Linked DNA regions of Roseateles amylovorans. The protein of the gene in region 1 interacts with the protein of each later gene in a pairwise test. Links are inferred from orthologs where the notes say so. Each region holds a gene or a part of one and is shown on either strand. Other genes may lie near its edges. The genes, in order: mobA and N4261_RS11660.

Evidence for each region.
Region 2: the proteins of mobA (region 1) and N4261_RS11660 interact in binary tests that used the Escherichia coli proteins (3 or more experiments, as listed by UniProt). The link is inferred for Roseateles amylovorans from one-to-one orthologs.

What each region holds. Positions count from the first base shown.
Region 1 is NZ_CP104562.2:1,990,188-2,000,014, forward strand. What follows is about bases 4,295-7,214. They hold mobA (molybdenum cofactor guanylyltransferase MobA), read right to left. Parts: upstream 6,152-7,214; coding sequence 5,438-6,151; downstream 4,295-5,437. Other genes in these bases: N4261_RS08535 (hypothetical protein), read left to right, coding at 4,295-4,670; N4261_RS08540 (GNAT family N-acetyltransferase), read right to left, coding at 4,732-5,469; moaA (GTP 3',8-cyclase MoaA), read right to left, coding at 6,214-7,214. Also shown: phosphonate ABC transporter, permease protein PhnE, read left to right, coding at 1-1,605; N4261_RS08520 (nitroreductase family protein), read left to right, coding at 1,625-2,194; N4261_RS08525 (CBS domain-containing protein), read right to left, coding at 2,207-2,635; N4261_RS08530 (Mpo1 family 2-hydroxy fatty acid dioxygenase), read right to left, coding at 2,940-3,470; more of N4261_RS08535, read left to right, coding at 3,570-4,294; more of moaA, read right to left, coding at 7,215-7,344; N4261_RS08555 (carbohydrate kinase family protein), read left to right, coding at 7,562-8,524; N4261_RS08560 (phenylacetic acid degradation protein PaaY), read right to left, coding at 8,667-9,269; N4261_RS08565 (enoyl-CoA hydratase-related protein), read left to right, coding at 9,421-9,827. UniProt on the Escherichia coli protein: Transfers a GMP moiety from GTP to Mo-molybdopterin (Mo-MPT) cofactor (Moco or molybdenum cofactor) to form Mo-molybdopterin guanine dinucleotide (Mo-MGD) cofactor.
Region 2 is NZ_CP104562.2:2,748,138-2,757,857, reverse strand. Bases 2,468-5,280 are described here. They hold N4261_RS11660 (molybdopterin molybdotransferase MoeA), read right to left. Parts: upstream 4,578-5,280; coding sequence 3,357-4,577; downstream 2,468-3,356. Other genes in these bases: thrC (threonine synthase), read right to left, coding at 4,663-5,280; N4261_RS11665 (MoaD/ThiS family protein), read right to left, coding at 3,086-3,337. Outside these bases: N4261_RS11675 (polyamine aminopropyltransferase), read left to right, coding at 1-168; N4261_RS11670 (flavin monoamine oxidase family protein), read left to right, coding at 195-1,826; more of thrC, read right to left, coding at 5,281-6,072; N4261_RS11650 (tetratricopeptide repeat protein), read right to left, coding at 6,069-7,982; N4261_RS11645 (hypothetical protein), read right to left, coding at 7,963-9,312; N4261_RS11640 (homoserine dehydrogenase), read right to left, coding at 9,332-9,720. UniProt on the Escherichia coli protein: Catalyzes the insertion of molybdate into adenylated molybdopterin with the concomitant release of AMP.

The DNA.
Region 1 (9,827 bases):
GAGCCGTGGCGCCGCGATCCGGCCCTCACGCGGCGGATCGGTCTGGGCGTCGCGGTGCTGGTGCTGCTGTGGCCGCTGCTGGTCTGGTGCGAGTTCCGGCCCTGGGAACTGCTGGAGCCCCGCAGCCTGCGGGCGGCTCTCCGATTCGGCGTCCAGTTCCTGACGCCGCGTGTCGATGCGGAATTCCTGTGGATGGCGCTGGCCGACACCTGGCGCACGGTGGCGATGGCCACGGTGGGACTGGCGCTGGCCTGGGTGATCGCCGTGCCGCTGGCCTTGCTGGCGACGGCGCGGTTGTCGGTCTCCTCGCTCACCGGGCGCATGGCCGCGCTGCCGGCGTCCTTGCGCTGGACGTTGCGCACGCTGCTGGTGGTGCTGCGGTCGGTGCCCGAGCTGGTGTGGGCGCTGATGCTGGTGCGGGTGCTGGGCCTGGGGCCGGGGGCCGGGGTGCTGGCCATTGCGCTGTCCTACGGCGGCATGCTGGGCAAGGTCTACGCCGAAATCCTGGAGAGTGCCGACGCCACCCCGACCCAGGCGCTGCTGCGCGGGGGCGCCGGTCGGCTGCAGGCCTTCTTCTTCGGCACGCTGCCGGGCTGTGCCGACGAGCTCGTGAGCTACACCGTCTACCGCTGGGAATGCGCGATCCGGACCTCGGTGGTCCTGGGCTTCGTGGGCGCCGGCGGGCTGGGCCAGCAGCTGGACAACGCGACCAAGATGTTCGCGGGTGCTGAGGTCTCGACCATCCTGCTGATCTTCATGGCATTGGTGGCCTTGGCCGATCGTCTCAGTGCCTGGCTGCGCCCCAGCCGGATGGGTGCGACCGAGCACGGCACCGATCGACCGCCGCGTCGCACGAGCCTGTGGCTGCTGCTGGCGGCGTTGGCCGTCCTGGTGGTGGCCAGCTTCGTGTCGCTGCCGGTGCGTTGGGGCGATCTGCTGAGCGCGTCGGCGCTGTCGCAGATGGGCGCCTTCCTCTCTGAATTCTTCCCGCCGCAACTCGCGCCGGCCTTCCTGATGCGGGTGGGGCAGGGCGCATTGGAGACCCTGGCCATGTCGGCCCTGGGCAGTGGCTTGGCGGCCGTGGCGGGCCTGGCGTTGGCGCTGCTGGCCAGTCGACCGTCGGGTCTGCTGCGTGGCGCGACCTGGCTGCTGCTGAATGCCTTGCGCAGCGTGCCCGAGCTGGTGTGGGCGTCGATCCTGCTGGTGTCAGCGGGACTCGGGCCGATGCCGGGCACCCTGGCCCTGGCGCTGCACACCACGGGTGTGCTGGGTCGGCTGATGGCGGAGGCGCTGGAAAATGCACCGGCGCAGACGGCCCAGGCCTTGCGTTGGGCCGGGGCTTCGCGCTGGCAGGTATTTGCCTATGCCACCTTGCCGCAGGCCGCGCCGCAGTTGCTCAGCTACACGCTGTACCGCTGGGAGAACAACATCCGCGCGGCCGCGGTGCTGGGCGTGGTGGGGGCGGGCGGACTGGGGCAGATGTTGAGCGTGCACCTGGGCCTGTTCCAGATGCGCGAAACCAGCACCGTGGTCCTCGCGATGCTGGTGCTGGTGATGCTGGTGGATGCCTGTTCCTATGCGGCGCGACGCAAGCTCAATCGATGAGGCACGGGAGGCCTGAGCGATGAATCAAGAAGGATTGGCGCTGTTGATGGCGCGGGCGTCGGTGGGACCGAAGCATCTCGGCGTGCCGGGCCCGAGCGACGAGCAACTGCGGGTGATGGTCGAGGCCGCCCTGCATGCGCCGGACCACGGCGAACTGGTGCCGTTCCGGTTCAAGGTGGTGCGCGGCGAGGCCCGGGCGACGATGTCGCGCCTGTTTGGTGACGCCGCACGGCGCGCGGGCAAGGACGACGCAGGCATCGCGATGGACGAGGAACGCGCGCTGCTGCCGCCGATCACCGTGGCGGTGGTGGCGGCGCTGGACATGGGTCATCCGCAAGTTCCTGCTCATGAGCAATGGGCCTGCGTGGGCGGCGCGCTGACCAACTTCCTGAATGCGGCGCAGGCCTTGGGCTTCGGCGGCAAGATGCTGTCCGGCGCCAAGGCCCGCGATCCCGGTCTGGTAGCGGCCTTTTGCGCGCCCGGCGAAACGCTGCTCGGCTGGATCGCGCTGGGCACGCCGGTGCGCTCGCCCAAGCCGCGCGCAGCCAAGGCCAACGCCGACGCCGCGCTGCAGTTCTGGGGCGAGTGAGCGCTGTGCCCGTCACCCGTGAATGTAGGACTGCAGCTGCGCGATCGTCAGTTCGTCATCGGCAATGATGTCGTTCATCAGATCGCGGATCGACAGCATGCCGATCACCTCCTCGCCCTGCATCACCGGCAGGTGCCGGATCTTGCGTTGGCTCATCAGGCTCATGCAGTCCCGCATGTCGGTGCTGGGTTTGACCACCAGGACATTGGGCGTCATGACATCCTTGACCAGGGTGTGGCGTGAATCCCGTCCCTGCAGCGCGATCTTGCGGGTGTAGTCGCGCTCGGAAAAGATGCCCAGCAGGCGGTCGTCGGTCATGACGAGCAGGGCGCCCACATCATGCTCGGCCAGCAGATGCAGGGCATCGAACACCGTTGCATCGGGCGTGATGCGCCAGACGTTGGGACCACGGTTCTTCAGCAGTTCGGACACCGGTTTCATGGAGCCTCCTGGCGTGTCGTCGACGCGGCGGATCGGATCGATCGGACGAAGCCGCTGCCCGCCCGTCGAGTCATCAAGATAAGCCGCTTGGCGACGCGGCGCAAGACCCGGCCCCAAGGGGCACGGGGACAGTGGGTCGGTGGCGGCCCTTTGGGGAAGCAGGGGACGAGGGGGACCGCTCGGCCGCTCAGGCGCTGTTTCAGGCCTCGTGCGGCCGACGCGGCGCGGACCCTCGGCAAGCCGGATCACGCCTCATCCATCGGCATCGGGCCATCTCAGGCCCAAGCCCGACGGCTCGGTCGGATCAGGCCGGATGGGTGAGGTCGCGCAGGTGGGTGGGGCCGACGCGGCGCTCAATCTCGGCGAGCAGTTCACGGCCCCAGCCCAGGGCGAACAGGGCCTCGCCGACCACGAACATCGGGCCGACCAGCAAGCCGACCAGATCGTCGACGAACGCCGGTTTGCGGCCCTCGTAGTAATGGCCGACGAACTGGATGATCCAACCCACGATGAAGCTGCCCAGGCCCCAGGCCAGCCAGCCGCCGGTGGAGCCCGCTGCCAGCGGGTGGGCCAGGGCCATCAGCACCGCATTGACCAGCGCGGTGGCCAGTCCCAGCACCAGGTTGCCGCGGGTGAGGTACCAGGCGGCCGCGCCGGCCCACACCAGCCAGGCGGCGCTGAGCGTCCACTGGTCGATGTGGATCTGGGCCCGCGCTAACAGCACGCCGACGGCAAACACGATCAAGGGGATGCCCACGAAGTGGGTGGCGATGTTGCGGCGGTCGCGGTGATAGGCGGCGTATTGCGCCATCAGATCGGTCGCTTGGCGGTTCATGGCGGTCTCCGGATCTGTCTCGTTGTGCGGTAATGCTAGTGTGCTCGCCGCCGTCGTGGCGGTCAAAATGCCGTTTTTGCGGCTCCTGGTTTTCCCCTTATGACCTCGGACGACAACACCTTCGCCGCAAACGCCCCGGTCGGTGCCACCGGAAGCGGCGACCACCCCGCGACGCCTGGCCTGCGCACCGGCCGTCCCGGGCCGCCATGGCGCCGCAAGACGGGGTCGCCCCGCGTCATCAGTTTCGTGGCTCAGGTGGCGGTCGGCGTGGTGCTGGCGAGCGGATTGGCCGCCTGCGGCACCCGCGCTCCCGACATGGGCGCGGCGTCCCCAGCGCCTCTGACGAGCTCGCCGCGCGCACCGACGGAGGCGACTCACCCGCCCAACCTGCCCAACCTGCCCATGCGGCCGTCCGGCGCCACCGCAGCGGCGCCATCGACGGCAGCGAAGGTCGCCACCGCAGACGCATCCACCTTGCCCGCCCTGCGTTGCCCGGAGTGGCTGACGGCGCAGCGCCGGGACCAAGGGCGTCTGTATGCGGTCGATGGCCAGGCGTCGCAGATCCACATTCATGTCTTTCGGGCCGGCCGGCTGGCGTCGCTCGGCCACAACCATGTGCTGGGCGTGGACCGCTTGGTGGGGCATGTGTATGTACCCCAGCAGGGCTTGGGCGACGCGGGCGTCGAGCTGGCCTTCCGTCTGGAGGACCTGATCATCGACCGAGCCGAATGGCGCCAGGCCCTCGGTGCGGAGTTCGCGAGCCAGCCCTCGGCCGACGACATCGCCGGCACGCGGACCAACCTGCTGCGGGCGCTGGAGGCGTCGGACCATCCGGAGGTGCTGCTGCGCAGCCGCGCGGTGGAAGGCGCCTGGCCCCGGCTGGTGTTGACCATGGCCGTGCAACTGCATGGCCAGGTGAGGACCCTGGAGGTGGCGTTGGACGTCGCGCGTCCCGGCGTGTCGGCGGCGGTCGTCCCAGTCGATGAACGCGGGGCGACCGGCGGTCCGGGCGGTCCGGGAGATTCGGGCGCCGGCGCAGAGGCCGCACCGTTGCGCGCGAAAGGTCGGCTGGTGATTCGACAGAGCGAGTTCGGCCTCAAGCCCTTCGCGGTCCTGGGCGGGCTGCTGGCGGTACAGGATGCGCTGGTGGTGGACCTGGATCTCGTCGCGCAGCCGGTGGCGCAATGTCGGGGGGCGTGAGGCGAGGTCCGACGTCGTCCCTCACGGCCCGTGGATCGCGTAGATCGCGCGGATGCCGTGCTTACAACGCCGAGGTGCCGCCGGCCTGGCGTTCGGCCAGGGACTCATTGGGGCCGTCGTCGCCGGAGCGCAGGGTGAGGCACATCAGTTCCTTGGCCAGGTAGCGCCCGTCGGCCAGCCGCACGGCGCGCGGCAGGTGGCCATAGCAGACGAAGCCCATGCTGCGGTAGAGCGCCACCGCCGGCGCGTTGCTCGCGGTGACGCTGAGCGTGACCAGCTCCAGCCAGGGCTCATGCCGAAGCCGGGACAGCGCCTCCTGCAGCAGCGCGCGACCGATGCCCCGGCCCTGCTGCGCGTCATCCACCATCATGCCCACCAGGTGGGCGATGTGCTGCACCTTCTGCCGACCTTCCGCCTCACAGGTGAGCGCCCCCACCAAGCGATCGCCCGACCAGGCACCGAGCGTGAACAGGGCGCGGCCGCCCGCCTCGGGATGAAGTCGATGGCGGTAGCTGGCGGCCTGGCGCGTCTGTTCGGTGGCGGCGTCGGAGGTAAAGGCATGCTCATGGCGCGCCAGCATCCCGTCGCGCAGCGCCTTGTAGGCGGGCAGATCGGGCTCGGTCAGCAGCCGGAGCTCGGACCCTTCCAGCGACGTCGGACGCAGACCGGGATGCAGGTGCGAGGCCGCCTGGGCGACCGCGTCGGAGCCGCCGTCGGCGGCAGGGGCCTTCAGGGCGGGGCGGACGGTCACCGGCGCCGGATCGGCTTCAGGGATGGGGCCGCGGTTCAAGTCGCTCAAGCTCGCTCCTGTCGTTGATGTTGGCAAAGGCCCGATCGTCGCTCGGACGGTCGAACGGTACCAGCACCAAGGGCAGCGACCGCAGCCAGGCTTCGACGCGGCGCTCGCCGGCCTGCAAGGCCGCCTGCAGCGCGTCGCGATGGCGCAGATGCACCAGGCTGGCCAGCGGCTGGCTGCGCAGCGGTGTGTCGGGCGCCTCGCGACCCAGCGCCATGGCGCTGTCGTGGCCGTCGGTCAGGGCGGCCTGCAGGCGGGACGCCAGGTCCTCCGGCAGCCAGGGACTGTCGCCGCTGACGCACAGCAGCCAGTGATCGCTCGGGGGCGCGCCGGCGGCGGTGTCGCTCGGCGTGTGGGGGGCCTGGGCCGCCATCGCCGCGGCCTGCAGGGCCTGCACCGCGTCCATGCCGGCCAGCAGGCCGGCCAAGGGGCCGGGATAGTCCGGCCAGCTGTCGGTGACCACCGGATGGCCGTAGCGTCGGTAGTCGTCCAGATGCCGGTTGGCGCTGAGGACCACCCGGCCGTTCACCTGCGGTGCGATGCGGGCCAGCACATGCTCGACCAGCGGGCGGCCCTGAAAGGCTTGAAGCGGTTTGTCGACGCCGCCCATCCGGCTGCCGCGGCCGCCGCACAGCAGCACCGCGGTGATGGCCCGTGCCGCGGGGGCGGGAGCGGGCGGGGGCAAAGGCGCGTGCGCGTGTGCGTGAGGGTGCGAGGGCAGCATGGCGTGCGGCTCGATGCCCGTCATCAGCCGCCGATGTAGTGCATCTCGACCCGTCGCGCACCGCCCGCCTCGGAGGGCGGCAGCGAGGCGCGCAGCTCGGAATAGCGGTCCGCACGACGTTGCCACAGCGTGCCCAGGGCGCCGGCGATTTCCGCATCGCTGCGGGCCGGCAGGTCGCCCTGGCCGCGCAGCAGGGCGCGCAGGTCGTGGCCATCGGAGGCGAACAGGCAGGTGTAAAGCCGTCCTTCGGTGGAGAGCCGGGCGCGGTTGCAGTCGCCGCAGAAGGCCTGGGTGACGCTGGAGATCAGCCCGATCTCGCCCGAGCCGTCGGCATAGCCCCAGCGGGTGGCGGTTTCGCCTTCGGTGGTCGGGGCCAGGGGCACCAGATCCATGTGCTCGCGCAGCCGGGCGAGCACCTGCGCCGATGGAAGCACCTCGTCCATCCGCCAGCCGTTGCTCATGCCGACGTCCATGTACTCGATGAAGCGCAGCACCACGCCGGTCCCGCGGAAGTGACGCGCCATCGGCAGGATCTGATGGTCGTTGGTGCCCCGCTTGACCACCATGTTGACCTTGATCGGCGCCAGCCCGACCGACTGCGCGGTCTCGATGCCGTGCAGCACCTCGGCCACCGGGAAGTCCACATCGTTCATGCGGCGGAACACCGCGTCGTCCAGTGCATCGAGGCTGACGGTCACCCGCTTCAGGCCGGCGTCCTTGAGCGCCTGCGCCTTGCGGGCGAGCAGCGAGCCGTTGGTGGTCAGCGTGAGATCCAGCGGCTGATCGTCGGGCGTGCGCAGTTCGGCCAACTGGGCGATCAGTGCTTCAATGTTGCGGCGCAGCAGCGGTTCGCCACCGGTGAGCCGCAGCTTCTGCACGCCGAGCCCGGCGAACACGCCGGCCAGCCGGGTGATCTCCTCGAAGCTCAACAGGTCGCGATGCGGCAGGAATTGGTAGTCCTTGTCGAAGACTTCCTTGGGCATGCAATAGCTGCAGCGGAAGTTGCAGCGATCGGTGACCGAGATGCGCAGGTCGCGCAGCGGCCGCCCGCGCGCATCCAGCCAGGGGCCTGAAAGGTCCGGCAACGGGGCGGGGACGGGGGGAATGCGCCCGACCTGGCGAAGGTCGAACAGGGGAATCACGCCATCGGTCATAGGGCGCGATTGTGCCGCCGCGTCGATGTCCGCGCCGGGCAAAGGTCTGATGCGAATCCCGTCCCTTGTGCAGAACGGCCGCCGGCGGCGGGCCTTCATGCGCCGTACGGTGGCGCGTTGGGGGCGAGGTGGGGCGGGGCCGACCGGGTCGGCCGTGTCGCTACCCTGTAGGACTTGTCACTTGCGCGACGGGCCTGCAATCGATTGAATGCGGTCCATGACTTTGACCCCCAGCACTGTCCTCCATGCCGATCTGGCGAGTTTCGTGTCGTTTGGCGAAGCGCTGACCGACATGGTGCGTGAGGGCCCTGATCTCTGGCGCAGCCGCACCGGCGGCTCGCCGTGGAATGTGGCGATTGCGATGTCGCGGCTGGGTCAGCTGAGCGCCTTTGCCGGCGGCATCAGCAAGGACCGCTTCGGCCAGGCGCTGTGGCAGGCCAGTGCGGATGCCAGCCTGGACCTGCGTTTCATCCAGCAGTTCGCCAAGTCACCGTTGATGGCCTATGTGCATGAGGTCGATCCGCCGGAGTATTGCTTCGTCGGCGACGACAGCGCGGATCTGCACTTCCGCCCGCATGCCTTGCCCGCCGGATGGCGGCGTGCGTTGCGGTGGGCGCATTTCGGATCGATCAGCCTGACGCGCGAGCCGCTGGCCGCGCGGCTGGTGGCGCTGGCCGAGTCGCTCAAGGATGACGGCGTGCGGATCAGCTACGACCCCAACTACCGCATCACGATGGACTCGCGCTATGACCGCACGCTGGAGCGCATGTGCCGCATCGCCGATGTGATCAAGGTCTCCGACGACGACCTGCGCGGCCTGTTCCGCAGCCGCGACCATCACCTGGGCCTGGCCCAGATCGCGGCCTGGAATCCTCGGGCAATCGTGATGCTGACGCTGGGCGAGCGCGGCGCGCAGCTGTTCCATCCCAAGGGGGACCTGAGCGCCAGCCCGCCGGTGCTCGAAGGTGCGCTCGACACCGTCGGTGCCGGCGATGCCGCGATGGGCGGACTCCTGTTCAGCCTGATGCAGGACCCGCAGGAGGATCCGGAAGAGCACCTGCGCTGGGCCGTGGCCGCCGCCGCCGCGGCCTGCACCGGCGCGGGGGTGCATGGGCTGTCGTCCGGTCGGGTGTCGGCGTTCCTGGGTCTGGTGCGGGTGCAGCCGGTCGAGGTGGTCTGAGGGCCATCGCCGTGACCTCGGCGGGCGTCGATGCCGCTTCCGGGGCGATGTCGGGGCGATGTCGTGCTGATGCCCTTCTGATGCCGTTCTGATGCCGTGCCGATGCCGTGCCGATGCCGTGGTGCTTCGGCAGCGGCGGGGCTCAGTCCCGTTTAGTGGCCACGAGGGATTTGAGCGCGCCGACCTGCAGACGAGCGCGGTCCGGTTCCTCTTCGGTCAAGGGCTCGACTTCCACCAAGCTCGCACGGCTGCGCTGCGCCAGGGCGTGATAGGCCTCGGTGCCTTCTCGCTTCCAGCGGATCTCGTCCTCGGTCAGCGGCCGCAGGACCTTCGCGGGCAGTCCGGCGATGAGCGACTTCTCCGGCAGCTTCAAGCCGGCCCGCACGAAGGCGCAGGCCGCCACGATGCTGAACGCGCCCACCTCCGCTTCATCCATCACCACCGCATTCATGCCGACCAGCGCATCGTGCCGCACCACGCAGCCATGCAGCACGGCGCCGTGGCCGATGTGGCCGTTGGTCTCGACCACGGTGTCGGAGTCCGGAAAGCCGTGGATCACGCAGGTGTCCTGCAGATTGGCGCCCGCCATCAACCGAATCCGCCCGAAGTCACCCCGCAGTGACGCACAGGGGCCGACATAGCAGCCCGGCCCGACGATGACATCGCCGATCAGCACCGCGGTCGGATGCACATAGGCCTGCGGATGAACAACCGGCGACAGGCCGTCAATGGCGTAGCAGGGCATGAAATCGCTCCTTGGTAGGTGGTAACCCTATGTTTTCGATCTTGTTTTGCGGCCTGAGGCCTCGTAGTATCTACCGACCGGTCGGTAAATTGAATATCGATCCAAAAAAGCTGAAAAAGCTGAATCCACGAAGGCTGAGGAGACAAGCCGAATGAGCACCGCCCCGCACGAACCTGCTACGCGGTCGGACAGTCCGGACAGCCCGTTGTTGGTCAGTCAGGAAGGCGCCGTGCGCGTCCTGACACTGAACCGGCCGCAGGCCTTGAATGCGTTCACGACCGGACTGCTCGGTCAGGTGCGCATCGCCCTGGACGATGCCGCCAAGGACGCGGGGGTGCGGGCGGTGCTCATCACCGGTTCCGGTCGCGCGTTCTGCGCCGGCCAGGACCTGTCGGACCCTCATATCAAGCCCGAGTTCGAAGCCACCAGCGGTGAGGTCGATCCCCATCGCCGGCCCAAGGCCAAGGACATCGGCAATCTGCTCGATCACTACTACATTCCGCTCGCGCTGCGCCTGCGCAGCATGCCGGTACCGACCGTCTGCGCGGTCAATGGCGT
Region 2 (9,720 bases), 760 kb from region 1 along the record:
ATGCCGCGCGCCCTCCCCGCCGGGCTGCGCTTCATCAGCCTGGACGGTTTTCCGGCCCTGATGAGTTTCCCGCCCGACATGGCCCGGCCCGAGGGGCTGGAGGTGAACCGGCTGTCCAACCAGTCGCTGGTCCATGAATTCGAACGCGAATGGGGCAAGTTGCATTGAGCGGGCCCAGGTCGACGATGCGGGGCATGAACCGCCGGGATTGCTTGGCGCTGGGCCTGCTGCCCTTGCTGTCCGCGTGCGAGGGCGAAGCGCGTCCGGTGGCGCAGCGGCTGGCGGACCGGCTGGCCGAGCTGCCGGGGGGCTGGGTGGGGGCCGATGCTGCGCGAGGTCACCGGCTGCGGGCGGCGCCGCCGGCGTGGAGCGCCGTCACCGGCACGCCGCGCCGTGCGCAGGTGCTGGTGCTGGGCGCCGGGATCGCCGGGCTGGCCTGCGCGAGGCGGCTGCGGCTTCAGGGCGTGGACGTGGCGCTGCTGGATCTGGAGGATCGTCCGGGCGGCAACAGCCGAGGCCATCGGATCACGAATGGCGCCGATCAGGCCCAAGGGCTGCGGTGTCCGTTGGGGGCGCACTATCTGCCGACGCCCGGCCCCGAGGCGACGGAAGTACGGGCCTTGCTGGAGGATCTGGGGCTGGCGCGGCATGAGTTGGGGCGCTGGGTCTACGACGAACGGTGGCTCTGCCACAGCCCGCATGAGCGGCTCTGGTGGAAAGACCACTGGGTGGATGGACTGCTGCCGCCGGCCGAATCGGCCCAGACGCAGGACCAGTACCGCCGGTTTGCCGCGTTGGTGGAGCAGGCTCGGCATGAGGTCGGCTTTGCGATGCCCAGCACCCATCACGGGTGGTCGGCGGCCCACCAGGCGCTGGATGCACAGACCTTCTCGGTCTGGCTGGACAGCCAGGGACTGAACGCGCCGCCGCTGCGGTGGTACCTCGACTACTGCTGTCGCGACGACTACGGCGCCGATGCGACCCAGGTGTCCGCTTGGGCGGGACTGCACTACTTCGGCAGTCGCCACGGGTTCATGAGCCTGGAGGAGCGGGAATCGGTGCTGACCTGGCCGCAAGGCAACGGATGGCTTTCGGAGCGCTTGGCCGCGCCCTTGGCGGATTCCTTCCACGGAGGGCGCACCGTGCTCCGGGTGCGCGAGGAGCGGCACTCGGTGCAGGTCATGGCCTGGAACGAGCAGACCCAGGCGGCTGAACGGTGGGAAGCGCCGCAGGTGGTGATGGCCATGCCCCTGTTCATCGCGGCTCGGTTGCCCGAGCAACCGCCCGCCGCGCTCACTGAGGCCGCTCGGCTGATACGGTATGCGCCTTGGCTGGTCGCCAATCTGCTGCTGGATGCGCCGCCCCTGGAGCGCGTGGGGGCGCCGCTGTCCTGGGACAACGTCGTCTTCGGCGGGGAGGCGCTCGGCTATGTCAATGCCAATCAGCAGACGCTCGATCCCAGTCGAGGGCCGATGGTGCTCACCGCCTATCGCGCACTCCGCTTGGATCAACGGTCGGCGCTGTTGACGCAGGACTGGCGGGGCTGGGCCGCCCAGGTGCTGGCAGACCTCGCGCCCCTGCATGCGGATCTGCCGGAACGGGTTCAGCGGGTCGACCTCATGCGGTATGGGCATGCGATGAGCATCCCGCATCCCGGCCTCCGAGGGTCGGTGCCGCTCGAAGCGCTGCGGACACGAGACCACGGGCGGTTGCAGTTCGCGCACGCCGATCTGGCGGGGTACTCGGTGTTTGAAGAAGCCTTCACCCAGGGGGAAGTGGTGGCGGCTCGGGTTTTGGGGGCTCGGGTTTTGGGGGCTCGGCGTTGATGCCTGGTTTTTTGTTGATGGCTTCCTCGGTGGGCTTTCTCACCGCGTGAGAGCCCGCCGGGGTTTCGGCCCGGCAGCCGAGTCCCTTTCTGGCGCCCCAGAAAGGAACCAAAGAACGCCTCCCTCCCGGCGAGCTTGCTCGCTGTCATCCCCCCGTCGCTCGTCTCTCCGCTCCGAGACTCCTCCAGCCCTGCTACTAGAACCCCCACCACTCGCTGACACTACCCACTCCTCGCTGCGAACGCTTGCCCGCTTTCGCGGGACGCGCCAACCGTTCAACGCAATCCTTCCACCCCCACCGACACTCGCCCTAAGCGGGGCTCGTCTTTCACGCATCCCGACCGACTGGATTTGCTCGCGTCATATGCCGCCCGACTGATGCAGCTTTCGGCGACGGCATGCACCGCCGTCACGTTCTGTCCTGCGATGCCATGCCATGGGTGGTGAGGACCCCGGAGTCCGAGGCGGTACGAGAGCCGATCGTCACCAAGTCTCGCGAATCTTTAACCGGCGCGCCGGCGATGGCGATGGCGATGGCGATGGCGATGGCGTGGATGTACCGCGGACGAGCCCCGTCTAGCGCGAGTGTCGGTGACGGTGGGAGGACTGCGTTGAACGGTTGGCGCGTCCCGCGAAAGCGGGCAAGCGTTCGCAGCGAGGAGGAAGGCACGAGCGTGGATGTACCGCGAACGAGCCCCGCCTAGGGCGAGTGTCGGTGACGGTGGAAGGACTGCGTTGAATGGTTGGCGCGTCCCGCGAAAGCGGGCAAGCGTTCGCAGCGAGGTGGAAGGCACGAGCGGGGATGTACCGCGAACGAGCCCCGTCTAGCGCGAGTGTCGGTGACGGTGGGAGGACTGCGTTGAACGGTTGGCGCGTCCCGCGCAAGCGGGCAAGCGTTCACAGCGGGGAGGAAGGCACGAGCGTGGATGTACCGCGGACGAGCCCCGCTTAGGGCGAGTGTCGGTGACGGTGGGAGGACTGCGTTGAATGGTTGGCGCGTCCCGCGCCAGCGGGCAAGCGTTCGCAGCGAGGAGTGGGTAGCGTCAGTGAGCGGTGGGGGTTCTAGTAGCAGGGCTGGAGGAGTCTCGGAGCGGAGTGACGAGCGACGGGGGGATGACAGCGAGCAAGCTCGCCGGGAGGGAGGCGTTCTTTGGTTCCTTTCTGGGGCGCCAGAAAGGGACTCGGCTGCCGGGCCGAAACCCCGGCGGGCTCTCACGGCGGTGAGAAAGCTCGCCGAGCAAGCAAAAAACAGAGCCCCATCACCCCCCCGTCACGGGCGGAAAGAACGCCACCTCCGCCCCATCGGGGATGGAGACGGTTTCCGAGCTCATCTTCTGATTCAGCGCGCACCGCACGGCCTTGCCCCGGGCCAGGACGGCGGCGTGGGCGTCGCTGGAGGCGATCAGTTGATCGCGGAGTTCCCCAAGGGTGACCCCATCCTGATGGGCGAGGATTTCCTGCGCCCCCAGCGCCTCCCGCAGCGAGGCGAAATAACGAACGGTGATGGACATAAAAAAGCCGTGGAAGGCGTCAGAACAGTTCGTTGAAGGGCAGGAACCGCACCACCTGCCCGGGCTGGACCACCGTCCCGGGCGCGAGATCGACCACCCCATCGGCCCAGGCGGCCGAGCTCATGACTCCTGAGCTCTGATTCGAGAACAGCTGCAACCCACCTTGCTCAGAGACCCGCACCCGAAGGAACTCCCGCCGTTTGTCGGCCTTGGTCCAGGCGAACTCTGCCGGCAGCAGATAGCCCCGGGGCGCGAGCTGAGTCGCCCCTTGCATCCGCAGCAGCACGGGCCGCACGAACAGCAAGAAGGTGATGAAGCTGGAGACCGGATTTCCCGGCAGCCCCATGTACCAGGTGCGCCGGCCAGTGGAGGTGACTTCACCGAAGGCGAGCGGCTTGCCGGGCTTGATGGCGATCTGCCAGAGATCGAGCCGCCCTTCCCGCTCGAGCGCGGGCTTGAGGTGGTCTTCCTCGCCAACGGACACGCCGCCGGAGCTGAGGATCAGGTCGGCGTCACCCGCCGCATCGCGCAGGGCCGCGCGCGTGGCCTCCAGTGAATCGGGCACGATGCCCAGATCCCGCACCTCGCATCCCAGCGACAGCAGCAACGCATGCAAGGTCGTGCGATTGGAGTTGTAGATCTGCGCATGCCCCAGCGGCTGCCCAGGCAGCGCCAACTCATCACCGGTGGAGAACAGCGCCACTTTGGGCCGCACGGCCACGGTGAGTTCGGCGCGGCCGGCGGTGGCCGCCAGCCCGAGCGCTGCGGCATGCAGCCGCGCACCGGCACTCAGCACCCGCTCCCCGAGCCGCACATCCTCGCCGCGACGCCGAATCGCCAGACCCGCTGACACGGCGCCCTGAATGCGGACCTGTCCCAGGCCTCCCGCAGGATCCTTCAGCGCCTCGCACTGTTCCTGCATCAGTACCGCATCCGCCCCCTCGGGCACGAATGCGCCTGTGAAGATCCGCGCCGCCGTGCCCGGCTGCAGCGGTTGCGGCATCGCGCCCGCCGCCACGCGCTGTGACACCGGCAGCACCGTACCCGCGCCGACCACATCGGCCACACGCATCGCATAGCCATCCATGGCGCTGTTGTCACGCGGCGGCACATCCAGCGGCGACAGCACGTCCTCCGCCAACACCCGACCCAGCGCCAGGGCGGTGACCACGGATTCGGTGCGCCCCGACGGCTGCACCTGCGCCAGCAGCCGCTGCAAGGCGTCGTCCATCGACAGCATCGGCGCCCGGACAGGCGCTGCCGCCGCAGACGAGGACACCGAGGCCGAGGCCCCCGCCGAATCGGATTTCAGATCAGATTTCAGATCAGACATGGTCAACGATGAACTGCTTCACGAGATCGACCGACACCGGCATCACCTGCACCCGCTTCGGCCGTGATTCCAGATCGGCCAGCGCGGCCGGGCGCGGAGGCACCAGGCCCAGCGCCTCTTCGATGGTGGCGGCAAACTTGGCCGGCAAGGCCGTCTCCAGCACCAGCATCGGCGTGCCCGCCTGGCGCTGCTCCAGCGCGACCTTCAGGCCGTCGGCGGTGTGGGTGTCGATGACCTGACCGTATCGCTGGTGGCACAGGCGGATCGTCGCCAAACGGTCCGCATGGCTGCTGCGACCGGACACGAAACCAAAGCGCGCGGACATGCGCGCACGTTCCTCGGCGGTGATTTCGAAATAGCCCTGCGTCGCGAGTTGCTCGCCGAACAGCTGGCGCACCCGATCCGCATCCCGGTCCAGCAGATCGAAGACGAAGCGCTCGAAGTTGCTGGCCTTGGAAATGTCCATCGACGGGCTGGAGGTCTCCAGCGTCTGCGCCGCACCGCGCGGACGGTAGACCCCGGTGCGGAAGAACTCGTCCAGCACGTCGTTCTCATTGGTCGCGACGACCAGGCGTTCGATCGGCAGGCCCATCATGCGGGCCACATGGCCGGCGCACACATTGCCGAAGTTGCCCGACGGCACGGTGAAGCTCACCCGCTCGCTGTCGGTGCGGGTGGCCTGGAAATAAGCCGCGAAGTAATAGACGACCTGCGCCAGCAGACGCGCCCAGTTGATCGAATTGACCGTCCCGATCCGGTGCCGACGCTTGAAGTCCAGATCGTTGGACACCGCCTTCACGATGTCCTGGCAATCGTCGAACACGCCCTGTAGCGCCAGGTTGTGGATATTGGCCTCTTGCAGGCTGAACATCTGCGCCTGCTGGAACGGGCTCATGCGGCCGTTCGGGCTGAGCATGAAGACCTGGATGCCGGCCTTGCCGCGCATCGCATATTCGGCCGCGCTGCCGGTGTCGCCCGAGGTCGCGCCCAGGATGTTGAGCGTCTCGCCACGGCGCTTGAGTTCGTACTCGAACAACTGACCGAGCAGTTGCATCGCCATGTCCTTGAACGCCAGCGTCGGCCCGTTGGACAGTGCCACCAGCGCCAGTCCCGGCTCCAGCGGCTTCAGCGGCGTGATCTCCGGCGTGCCGAACACCGCTTCGGTGTAGGTGCGCTTGGTCAGGGCCTTGAGGTCGTCCGCAGGAATGTCGTCGATGTAGAGCGACAGGATCTCGTACGCCAGGTCGGCATAGGCCAGTCCACGCCAACGGGCCAGCGTGGCCGCGTCGATCTGGGGATAGGACTGCGGCAGGTACAGGCCACCGTCCGGGGCCAGGCCCTCGAGAAGGATGTCGCTGAAGTGGCGGGCAGCGGGATCGCCGCGGGTGCTGAGGTAGTTCACGATGAGGTCGCGTTCGAGGAGTCGGAGAATAGCGGTTGAGGGGCCGGGCCGTCGCGCAGCGTGGCCAGATGCATCGAGTAAGCAGGGATATCGGGAAAGCGCTCGGACAGTTCGGTGTAGACGCGCACCGCCTCGTCCCGCAGGGAGGGCTCCGCCGGCAGCGACGACCCCAGGCGGTTCATCAGCCGGGTGCCCAGGTTGTCCAGTGAGAGACGCGTCGGGCCGTCCAGCCGCAGTCGCGCGCGGGCGATCGCGAGGGCTTCATCCGAAACCCGTGTGGCCCGACGCTCGTCGCCCTGAGCGGCCGCCACGACGGCCAGCGCCTCCAGCCCGGTCATGAGCCGCATGTCGGACTCCAGGGACAGGTCTTCCTCCATCAGCAGCCGCCGTAGCTCGACGCTTTCCTGCTGACAGGCCATGGCCTGATCCGCATCGCCCTGCAACAGCTTGACGAAGCCCAGATGCAGCAGGATCTCCGCCAGGTCCGACCGCGCACCGGCCAGCGCCGGATCGGCCGCCACCATCACGCGGGCCAGGCTGAGCGCCTCGGTCAGACAGGCGTCGGCCCTGGCCAGATGGCCGCGACGCTGATGCAGCAGGCCCAGGCTCTCCAGCGCGGTCACCAGGCCATGCCGCAGATGCGCCGCATCGCGCTGTTGGTCCAGCAACTTCCGCCGCAGCGCCAGGCTCTCTTCCGACGCCGAAAGCGCGCCGTCGAAGTCCTGGCTCCGCTGCAACAGCATCGACAGGTCGTCCAGCAACATCGCCAGCAGCAGCACCGGTTCCTTGTCGCGCGGGAAGGCCTGCCGCGCCGCACGCGCCACGTCGATCGCTTGCCGATAGTGCGCCAGCGCCTCGTCCCAGGCCTGACGGGTCCACAGCGCATAGCCCAAGGTCTGCAGCGCCAGTGCCAGATCGCGGGACACGCTCAGGCTCTGTGCAGCCCCCACGCCGCCGATGCCATCGTCGCCAGCGGCTCGACGCGCGTCCGCCAGCGAGACCAGCCGCCGAGCCAGCGCTTCGGCATCGGCCACTTCGCCGTTCTGGATCGCATCTCGGGCTGCCGACAAGGCATCGGGCAGCCAGACGTCGCTGCCTCGCCCGCCGCGTGCGTCCTCCACCGTCGCGGGACGATCGCCGATCGTGGCGTTCCACCGGGTCAGCCAATCGTGCGCGTCATGGGAGGTGACCGCATGCGCGAGCGCACCCGCCGCAGGCACCGACGGCGGCTGCAGCCCCGACTGCGCCAGTTGCGCCATCTGCGCCAATGCCTCTTCGGACGAGCCCAAGGTCACCGTGAGATACCGCGCATGCCACAAGTCCGGCGCCTGCGACGACGCCTCCCGCTGACCGCCGTCCGGCAGCAGCAGCAGGAACGGCCCCGTCATCTCGGCTTCCAGCCGGCTGCGTTGCTCGTTCAGGCGGCTCAGCAATCGGGCGCGCTGAGCCTCCCACGCGGGCTGTCCCGCGCCCCGATGGGCTTCGAGCCACAAGAGCGACGGCGCGGCCTCATCCAGCCGCTCATACAGCGCCTGCAGGGTGTGGACGGCAAAGTCGTCGACCTCCAGCTCGGCAATCTCGACCACCGGCCCGGGCGTGGCGGCTGCGAGGGTCGCATCAGCGTCAGAAGCCAGCTCAGCCTGAATCTCGGCGGCCGTCTTGGCCGCTTGCAGTGCGCCGACATCCAGCGCCCCGACATCCAGACCGGTCGGCGCCATGCGGCGAGGCGGATCCATCCGTTCGGCAACCCGCCGCAGGGCCCAGTCCCGCACCCGCTGGCGAAGCTCCGCCACCAGCCGCTGCTCCTTCACGAAGACGACCAGCAGACCGAAGCGCTGCAATTGCGACATCCGGCGCTCGATCTGGCGCCAGGCCAGCTCGAGGCCGGCGTCAGGCGGTGCCGGGCTCATGCGTGGCCGGCTGCACGGCCGGCGAGGTGCTGATCAGATCCCACAGCAGCGGATTGAGGTCCAGCCACTCGACGCCGTTGCGATAGTTCAACACCGCGCGCACATCGAAGAAATGGGCCACGATGGGCAGGTCCTCGCGGCGCTCCAGGTCCAGCGCATGCGTCTGCGCAATGCCACGGAGCAGCGGAAACTCATTGCGCACGACCAGGTTGCCGATCTCGGCGCGATGGCGCTTGAGCACCACCTCCAGGATCGCATCGCTGGCCTGCAGCGGCAGCCGCTCCTGCTGGAAATAGGCTTCGTCCAGCACATCCAGCACCAGACGACGCAGCAACTGGCGCAGATCGCCGCCAGACGCCAGGATCAGCCGATCCAGCGCCGGCTCCTCGATCAGTTCGCGCCAGCGCGGGAAGCGCCGCTCGACGACATGCCGCATCGCGGCCACGCCCTCGATGCGCGCTTCTCGCCGCGCCGTGGCCGGAGGCTGGCAGACCCGCACCGAGGCCAGCACGAACAACCGCACCAGCGCCTTCACATTGGTCAGGTAAGGCAGGTACGGCGGCACCGAATAGATCATCTGCACGCCCGGGACCCGCAGCTGCGCAATGCCACCATCAAACACCCGGACGATGCGCTCGAACATCGCGCCCGCTTCGCCGCCAATGCCGCGCAGCCGCTCCAGCGAATCAATGGCCAGAACGACGCGGCGGCATTGCCAGGTGGCCCGCACCGCCTCCGCCATGTCGCTGAGATAGGCGCGGCATTCCGCCATCACCCGCTCCTGGCGGGTCAGATCGAAGCTGCGCAGGCGCTCGACGATGCTCTGCTGCTGCTTGCGGAACTCCGCCTTCACGCCGCCGATCGACACCTGGGTGATGTCCACCTCGGTGCGCAGCCAGCCGGTGAACCGCGCCAGCAGGCCGTCCTCGCGCGCCGGCGCCACGCCCAGGCCGTCGGGCTGGGCCAGACGGTCGGCAAAGGCGATGGCCGCCACCAGCAGGAGGCTGAGCGTGTCCAGCGGATGGGTGTCGCTGATGTACTCCAGCGCGTCCACCACATAGGCCCGCGTGTCCGACTGCGCATTCAGCTGCGTGGCCAGCCGGCGCAGCTCGGTGCTCTTGCCGGTGCCGCGCTGGCCGCTGAAGTAGTAGATCTGCCCTTCGTCGTCGGTCCGCCGGATCGCCCGCTCCAGGAGCGCGATCACATCCTCCGCGCCCACCCCGTGGAGGTTGGGCACGTACATCGCGCTGTTCACATCCAGCGCGCCGGGGTCGTTCGCCAACACCTTGGAGAAGTCGTCCAGCAGAGGTCCGAGCGAAGGGGCGTTCATGGCGGAGACCGACCCGAACTCAGGCCAGTTCTTCCTTGCGCAGCTTGACGATCGGCGCGAGCACCGTCTCCAACGCCTGCATCTGGGCCAGCGCCTTGTTCATGCGGCCTTCCTGCGTGTCATGGGTGAGGATGATCAGATCGGTCTGGCTCTCGCCCTCGGCCGACTCACGCTGCAACACCGCGTCGATGCTGATCTGATGCTCGGCCAGGATGGTCGTGATGCGCGACAGCACGCCGGCCTGGTCGGCGACCCGCAGGCGCAGGTAGAAGGCGGTCTGCACCTGGTCCATCGGCAGGATGGGGGTGTCGTTCATCGCATCGGGCTGGAAGGCCAGGTGCGGCACGCGATGGTCGGGATCGGCCGTGGCCAGGCGGGTGATGTCGACCAGGTCGGCAATCACTGCGG